Regions from separate parts of the Listeria grayi genome, predicted to be linked through region 2. Evidence: a T-box and tRNA genes for the amino acid it is inferred to sense, from the RefSeq annotation. Region 2 holds a T-box; the other holds one or more tRNA genes.
What was found. A T-box is a leader RNA that pairs with one kind of tRNA and senses whether it is charged. The one in region 2 lies ahead of serS (serine--tRNA ligase), so its partner is inferred to be a tRNA-Ser.

Region 1 (4,391 bases), 740 kb from region 2:
TGTCGATCCAGCTTATCGTACAGGTTGTAAATTAGCTGTGCTGGATCCGACTGGGAAAGTCTTGACCATCGGCGTCGTCTATCCACACACCGCGAAAGCCCGTCGTCCGGAGGCGAAAGAGAAAATAACAGAATTGCTCCGTCAATTCCCAATCGAAGTCATTGCGATCGGAAATGGAACGGCTTCCCGTGAAACGGAACAATTTATCGTGGAAGTATTAAAAGAAAGTAGCAGCAAAGCCTTTTACTGCATCGTCAATGAAGCAGGGGCAAGTGTTTATTCGGCAAGTGAGATTGCCAGAGAAGAGTTCCCTGATTATCAAGTCGAAGAACGGAGTGCGGTTTCGATCGGACGCAGACTCCAAGATCCGCTAGCAGAATTAGTCAAGATCGATCCTAAATCTGTCGGTGTTGGGCAATATCAGCACGACGTCTCACAGAAAGAGCTGAACGATACCCTTACGTTCGTTGTGGAAACAGCAGTAAACCAAGTTGGCGTAAATGTAAATACCGCATCTGCTTCTTTATTACAGTACGTTGCTGGACTTAATAAAACAGTTGCTGGGAATATTCGTAAATACCGCGAAGAAAACGGTGGCTTCCATTCCCGTGCCGAATTGAAAAAAGTACCACGACTAGGAGCGAAATCTTATGAACAAAGTGTCGGTTTCCTCCGTATTTTAGAGGGTAAAAATCCGCTTGATAAAACAGCGATCCACCCGGAAAGTTATGATGCTGCAAAAGCATTACTTCAAGAAGCAGGTCTTGGCTTAGAGGAGATCGGCACAGAAAAAGCAAAAACCGCTTTACAAGCGATCGATGCTGCAGCCGTTACTGATAAACTCCAAGTCGGCAAAGAGACGATTCAAGACATCATCGCCAGCTTGATTGCTCCCGGGCGCGATCTGCGTGAGGAATTGGCGATGCCGTTGCTCAAAAAAGACATCGTGAAAATGGAAGATCTAAAACCAGGAATGGAATTGCAGGGAACTGTCAGAAACGTTGTGGATTTTGGGGCTTTCGTCGATATTGGCGTAAAACAAGACGGTTTAGTCCACATTTCCAAATTAAGCAAACAATTTATCAAGAACCCAATGGATGTCGTTTCAGTAGGCGATATCGTTACTGTTTGGGTCGAAGAAGTCGACTTGAATAAAAACCGGATCGCATTGACTCGCTTAGCACCAGAAGGCAAAGCGAAGTGATGACGAATACGGAACTGCAGCGACACATGGAAGCCGTGTCGCTGCAGTTTTTCAAGCGTCCCTTTACGCATCAAGCCCGCTTCAATGCCAGACTGCGAACGACCGGCGGCAGATATCTGCTCGCTTCTCACGCGATCGAAATGAATCCCAAATATCTAAATGCCTATGGTCTAGACTATTTTACAGCAATCATGCGCCATGAACTTTGCCACTATCATCTTCATTTAGAAGGTAAAGGCTATCAACACCGCGATACCGATTTTCGGCAACTTTTGAAAGAAGTAGACGCACCACGTTTCTGCCATGCCTTGCCGGAAGAGAAAGCGGGACATCTTTATCAATGCCTGACTTGTAAGCAGAAGATTTTTCGTCAAAGACGATTTGATGTGAAAAAATATCGCTGTGGTAATTGCGGAGGGAAATGGAAATATTTACAAGAAACCACTATTAAGCCTTCTTGAAACACTTGCTTTTTATTCTTGAAATCTTTATAATAAAAAAAGTCAGAGCAAAAGCGCTGATAGCGATTATTCCACAGTAGCTCAGTTGGTAGAGCAATCGGCTGTTAACCGATCGGTCGTAGGTTCGAGTCCTACCTGTGGAGTCCTTTTTGGGAAAAATGTCGTTTTGGGGAAGTACTCAAGTGGCTGAAGAGGCGCCCCTGCTAAGGGTGTAGGTCGAGAAATCGGCGCGAGGGTTCAAATCCCTCCTTCTCCGTCCTAAAAAAGATTATCTATTTACGAATAGATAATCTTTTTTTATACAGAAAAAGCCCTTTTTTCACCAATTTTGTTAAAAAAGCTCAGGAATTCACTAAATTCATTTAAAATCGATAACATTACGTAAAATACTTGTAATAAACTGAATTTTCGTGTTAAGGTTGTAGTATAAGCCCGAATAGGTAGGTGATAGGGATGGCAAAAGATTTCTCAGAAGATGAAGTCGTTTATGGCGAAACATGGGGGCTCGTGCATCGCGGCGTTTTGGAAGATACCGACATTGAAAGAATGAAAGCGTTACGAGATAAAGTAGTCGGTAAAGAAGGAATAGCAATTACTACACTGAAGCCGATCGGCAGAGTGGAAATTGAAGGAGAAGAGTACGAAGCACGTCTCAAAAGCGGCTATTTAGATAGAGGCTCTGCTATCAAAGCAATTGCTATCGATTTCGGCTATGTATTAGTTACAAAATTAAATTAAAGGAGGAACAAATATGATTTTAACAGCACCGCTCATTATTACTGTAATACTCGTTATCATCGTTTTACTTATTTTCTTCAGTCTGGTCCCAGTAGGATTATGGATCAGCGCACTATCTGCTCGTGTACGGGTGGGACTTGGAACATTGATCGGGATGCGTCTTAGACGAGTTGTCCCTTCTCGTGTCGTAAAACCACTTATCAAGGCAGTAAAAGCCGGATTAGACTTAGAAGTAAACCAATTAGAAAGCCACTATTTAGCTGGTGGGGATGTAGATAATACGGTGGACGCGTTGATTGCTGCTCACCGTGCCAATATCGAATTGGATTTCAGCCGCGCAGCAGCGATCGATCTAGCTGGTCGTGACGTTTTGGAAGCTGTCCAAACTTCCGTTACACCAAAAGTCATTCGCACACCAGAATTTACAGGTGTTGCTCAAAATGGGGTAGAAGTAAAAGTAATCACACAAATCACTGTTCAATCCAATATTGAACGTATCGTCGGTGGTGCTGGAGAAGATACAGTCATCGCGCGTGTCGGGGAAGCCGTTGTTTCTACTGTCGGTGAAACCGCCGAACATACCGATGTATTAGAAAATCCGAACAGCATCTCTAAAAATGTCCAAGAGCAAGGTCTTGGAGACGGTACCGCTTATACGATCCTTTCGATCGACATCGCAGAAATGCGTATCGGTGATAACATCAAGGCGAAACTGGATATCGAAAAAGCCAACGCCGATATGGAAGTTGCTCAAGCAGCGGCTTCAAAACGTAAAGCAGAAGCGATCGCGTTGGAACAAGAAAACCGTGCGGCAGTTGTTGCAGCGGAAGCAGAAGTTCCACAAGCACTTGCTGAAGCACTTCGCAATGGTAAATTAGGCGTAATGGATTACTACAAAATGGAGAACGTCCAAGCTGACACAAGCATGCGCGAATCCATTGCAGATGATGAGTAAAATCCTGGTTAATCAGAAAGAAGGCGATCTGGATTGTCTGAATTATTAGATCTAGCAGGAAACGGCTGGCAGATTGTTATTATCATTATCGCGGTCATCAGCTACGTTGTATCCGCTGCGAACAAAACGAAAGATAAGAAACCTGCCGCACATCAGCAGGCGAAAAAGAACAATACTGCTCGCAGTAAAGCCAACCAGGCTGCTGCACGAAAACAAGCAACGAAACGACCAACTATACAAACAATGACACGTAAACAAGAAAAGTTGTTAAAAGACATACGTCAAGAATCAGACGTGATGACAAGGCCAGGTCGAACTGCTGCAAGCAAAAGCAAAAATGTTCTTCGTCAAGAGTTTGGTTCTTCTAAAAAGCTGAAACGAGCAATGATCTTAAAAGAAGTTTTAGATAAGCCGGTATCTCTGCGTAAATAAGTTCAACAATCATAACAGTAAAAACACTGAAAAAATGGTATGTTTCTTTTTGCTCAAAAAAAGGAAACAACCAAGTAGGTGTTTTTACTGTTATTTTTAACATTTAAACTAGGAGGGAGGGGAGACCCAAGATGAAAAAGCCCAGCATACCGCTGCTGATACAAATTTTCACTGCTATCAACCAAACCAATATAACAGTTGGAGCGCTCACTTTTGAGAATACCAATCAAAGCAGTCTGGATGATTATACTAAAAATGATTTGCTCTACGCCGTTTATTGGCTGGAGTTCAACGGTTATATTTTGCGGCAGGATTCATCGGCTACCCTCAGCAAAAAATACCGGATATCCCCTCAAGGGAAGATCCTACTAGCAGATATCCTTAACGAAAATATCCGCAGCAGTGAAGATTTACCAAATTGAGATCATAAATTTACAAACCTGGCTTTTGGTAATGAGGACAAAGAATGTTAAAATAGTAGTATAATGTTGTTCAAGGCAAACGGAAAAGGAGAATAGTTGTGGCTAGTTTTATCAATAAAGATAAGCGGCAAATTGAATTTGACCCCTACCAACTACCAATTGTTGCCTTGCCCGAAGTA
Region 2 (4,391 bases):
GTGCTGTGATCGTAGAAGTCATTTGCCAAGTGGTCGGATAAGGCTCAAGCTGGCATAGAGCTTCCACTTGGACGCTTCCGGGCACAGCGATTTTGCCAAGGTCATTTCTCAGTAAATCGACGATCATGGTATTCTCCGCCCGATTTTTCGCATCATTTCCCAGCCAATCTCGTAGTTCTCTATCTTCCTGAGCAGAAGCACCGCGATGGATCGTGCCTTTCATCGGCCGAGTAGTGATTCGATCCTTTTCCCATTTGAAAAATAATTCTGGAGAAGCAGAAAGAATTTGAAAAGAATCGGTGCAAAGTGAAGCACTATAGGTTGCCTTCCCATTTTGTAAAAGCTTTTCGTAAAACGAAGTGTAGTCAGCAGCGCTTTCTGCGGGGCTATTTAAGCGAACCGTATAATTGGTCTGATAGGTATTGCCACGTGCGATTTCTTCTTTGATGCTTTGCAACGCATTTTGATACGCAGTGAGATCCGTATCACTCTGCCAATGAAATGGTATATCGGACGACGTTTTGCTATTCTTCATGGATGGTGTTATAGGTTTTTCATAAATTCCGAACCAAATAAGTGGTAGTGAGCCGGAAGGGCTTTTAACCGCAAGATGAGAATCAAAAGCAGGTGCAGCTTCATAACTTACAAATCCAGCGGCATAGTAGCCGGCAGCGATTTTGGCTTCCACTGCTTGCATGACAGAAGTGACTTTTTCGAGATCACTTGTTTCGTAAACGGTTAAGGGGGTCTCAAAAGCCAACTGCTTATCTTCAAAATCAAATTGTAGACGATTCACGATTTGGCACATCCTTTACAAGTGTTAAAAAATTTTGCAATAATGCGTGTCCATATTCACTCAAAATAGCTTCTGGATGAAATTGGACGCCAAAGATTGGAAGTTCCCTATGCGAGATCCCCATGATGATACCGTCGGCAGTTTCAGCTGTCACTTTCAACGAACTGCCTAATGTTTCACGTGAAACAGCCAAAGAATGGTAGCGGGTAACCGTATAAGGGGAAGGAATCTTATGGAATATATTTTCTCCAGTGTGGGTAATAGGATAGGATTTTCCATGAACAGGATAAGGGCTTTTTTTCACAGTAGCACCAAAAAAATGCGCTATGATCTGATGACCTAAACAGATTCCTAGAATAGGTATTTTCTGATGGTAGGTTTTTAATAGCCTCAATGTCGCTTCAGCTTCAGCAGGATGACCTGGTCCTGGTGATAGTATCAAAGCGGAAGGCGTGTCTTCCAATCCAGCCAGCTCATCCACGCGAATGACTTTCACAGGCGCATCCAACTCAAGAAAATATTGATAAAGATTATAAGTAAATGAATCATGATGATCGATTAAGAGCAACAAGTGGACCGCCTCCTTAATAAGTATACTTCCTTCTTTTATAGCAAATTAAGAGCGTTTATACAATAATAACTTGTCAAACAATAGCAAATACGATAAAATAAACGTAATAAAATAACGAAAAGCGTAGATAAGAAATAGTACCTTTTATGGCTATCCGTAGAGAGTCGGTGGTTGGTGAAAACCGATGTTAGTATAATAGGGAATCCATCTTGGAGCAAACTAGTCGAAATTTAGCAGTAAACTAGTTCGGTCGAGGTCCGTTAAATCTTATAATGAAGCTGGAGATGTGTTTTAAGCATCTCAATTAGGGTGGCAACGCGGTCTACTTCCGTCCCTTCTCCAATTATAATTTTTGGAGAAGGTGCGGGAGTTTTTTATTTTTGAGGAGGAGGAGAGCTGAATGTTAGATATTAAAGTATTACGAAATAATTTTGACGAAGTGAAAGAAAAGCTAGCTCATCGTGGAGAAAATCTAGCGGATTTTGAGAAGTTTGGTGAGTTAGACAAGCGTCGCCGGACACTCTTAGTAGAAACGGAATCGCTGAAGGGGCAAAGAAATGAAGTGTCCCAAGAAATTGCAGCTTTAAAACGTGAAAAGCAAGATGCAGATGCCAAAATCGAAGAAATGCGTATTGTTGGGGATCGTATCAAAACTTTGGACTTAGAATTGAAAAACATCGATGAAAAATTGCAACGTATTCTATTGTCGATTCCAAATATCCCGCATGAGTCGACACCGATTGGGGAAACGGAAGATGACAATGTAGAGATTCGCAAGTGGGGAGAAGTAAGAGATTTTACATTTGAGCCAAAAGCACATTGGGATCTGGGGACTGATCTAGATATTTTAGATTTCGAACGTGCTGCTAAAGTAACGGGAAGCCGTTTTGTTTTTTACAAAAAGTTAGGTGCTCGGTTAGAACGTGCTTTGCTTAACTTCATGATGGATCTGCATGCGGACGAGCATGGCTATGATGAAATCTTGCCACCCTACATGGTAAATCGGGTCAGCATGACAGGTACGGGTCAATTACCGAAGTTTGAAGAAGATGCCTTTTTGGTGGAAAAAGAAGATTACTTCTTGATCCCAACAGCAGAAGTTCCGGTGACGAATCTACACCGCGATGAAATTTTCCAAGCGAAAGACTTGCCTAGGAAATATACGGCATTTAGTGCTTGTTTCCGCTCGGAAGCAGGTTCGGCGGGGAGAGATACTAGAGGCTTGATTCGTCAGCACCAATTCAACAAAGTAGAATTAGTTCAATTTGTGAAACCGGAAGACTCGTATGAGGCCTTAGAAAAATTAACAGACAATGCAGAAGAAGTGTTAAGACGCTTGGAATTACCATATCGTGTACTTAGCATGTGTACAGCTGATTTAGGGTTTACGGCAGCGAAGAAATATGATATTGAAGTTTGGATCCCTAGTTATGACAGCTATCGAGAAATCTCTTCTTGCAGTAATTTTGAAGCATTTCAAGCACGTCGGGCAGGTATTCGCTTCCGTAGAGAAGCAAAAGGGAAACCTGAATATGTGCATACAGTGAATGGCTCTGGATTAGCAATTGGAAGAACCGTTGCTGCGATTTTAGAAAATTATCAAGAAGAAGATGGTTCGATCAGAATCCCAACAGCTTTGCAAAGCTATATGGGTGGTATTACCAAAATCGAAGCTCCATTAGAAAAATAAGGACTTGGCGGGATTTCCTGCCGAGTTTTTTTATTTCCTGGGAAATAAAGATTGTTCGGAATTTCATAAGCGTTTGACATGCTAATTTGCAAGGGTTGCGTTATAATAGCACTGTAATGAAAGCGTAGATCAAAAGGAGGACATATCATGAAGTTTTTTATTGATACTGCAAATGTAGAAGAAATCAAGAAAGCAAATCGAATGGGATTTATCGCGGGTGTAACTACTAATCCGTCTTTAGTTGCTAAAGAAGGTCGTGATTTTAACGAGGTAATCCAAGAAATCACTTCGATCGTAGATGGTCCTGTAAGTGGAGAAGTTGTTAGTTTAGAAGCGGACAAAATGGTAGAAGAAGGCCGCGAAATTGCAAAGATCCATCCGAATATCGTTGTAAAGATTCCAATGACTGGTGAAGGAATGGCAGCTGTTAAAATTTTAACTGCTGAAGGAATCAAAACAAACGTAACACTAGTATTCTCTGCTGCGCAAGCGTTGTTAGCAGCTCGTGCTGGTGCGTCTTATGTTTCTCCTTTCTTAGGAAGATTAGATGACATTGGTCAAGATGGTCTAGAATTGATTCGTGATATCGCAGAAATTTTCGCTGTACACGATATCAAAACAGAAATCATCTCTGCAAGTGTTCGTCATCCGATCCATGTAATTGAATGTGCGAAAGCAGGCGCAGACATTGCGACTGTTCCTTATAAAGTGTTTGAACAAATGCTGAAACACCCACTAACAGATTCAGGAATCGATAAATTCTTGGCTGACTGGGATGCTGCAACAGGTAAGTAAAGCAGGAGGCATTTATGAATAAATATTGGACTGTAAAAACGAAACATACGAGTAATTTCCCAGATCCTTTATTTGTGAATAAAAACGAGGCTATCCGGATAGGGCGAGAAGATTCGGAGTATCCGGGCTGGTTTTTTTGCAAAGTAAAAGCTAGCGATAAAGAAGGATGGGTTCCTGACCAGTTGATCGAACGCGATGGCGACGGTCACACGGGTACGGTGAATGCCGATTACTCGGCACGCGAGCTGAATGTGGAGGCCGGCGATAAGGTCGAAAGCAATCGAGAGCTTAACGGCTGGGCATGGTGCGTCACAGAAGAGGGAACTGCTGGCTGGTTACCTTTGGATAAACTGGAATAGTAAACGTGTAATCTCTAAAAACCAGATGATATTTTCTGGTTTTTAGAGATTTTTTTATAGAAAAAAATATAAATGACCGAAAAACTGCGTAATTTATGGCTAAAAAGGGAAGAACATAAGGTTAGAAGCCCCCAAAGGAGGAGAAAAAAGATCGACTTACATAAAAGATATTATTTGACT

Region 1: it has a tRNA-Ser gene. The T-box ahead of serS (serine--tRNA ligase) is inferred to sense a tRNA for this amino acid. The anticodon was not compared.

Annotation. Positions count from the first base shown of each region.
Region 1 covers NZ_LR134483.1:1,960,891-1,965,281, reverse strand. The annotation lists gene EL241_RS09555 (Tex family protein) at 1-1,204, shown strand, start outside; gene EL241_RS09550 (SprT family protein) at 1,204-1,665, shown strand; tRNA gene EL241_RS09545 (tRNA-Asn) at 1,736-1,808, shown strand; tRNA gene EL241_RS09540 (tRNA-Ser) at 1,834-1,921, shown strand; gene EL241_RS09535 (NfeD family protein) at 2,119-2,403, shown strand; gene floA (flotillin-like protein FloA) at 2,417-3,358, shown strand; gene EL241_RS09525 (hypothetical protein) at 3,392-3,790, shown strand; gene EL241_RS09520 (DUF3116 family protein) at 3,922-4,212, shown strand; gene EL241_RS09515 (dual specificity protein phosphatase family protein) at 4,311-4,391, shown strand, end outside.
Region 2 covers NZ_LR134483.1:2,703,772-2,708,162, reverse strand. The annotation lists gene pabB (aminodeoxychorismate synthase component I) at 1-796, opposite strand, end outside; gene EL241_RS13370 (anthranilate synthase component II) at 777-1,367, opposite strand; T-box leader at 1,483-1,706, shown strand; gene serS (serine--tRNA ligase) at 1,768-3,057, shown strand; gene fsa (fructose-6-phosphate aldolase) at 3,205-3,852, shown strand; gene EL241_RS13355 (hypothetical protein) at 3,867-4,211, shown strand; gene EL241_RS13350 (carotenoid biosynthesis protein) at 4,386-4,391, shown strand, end outside.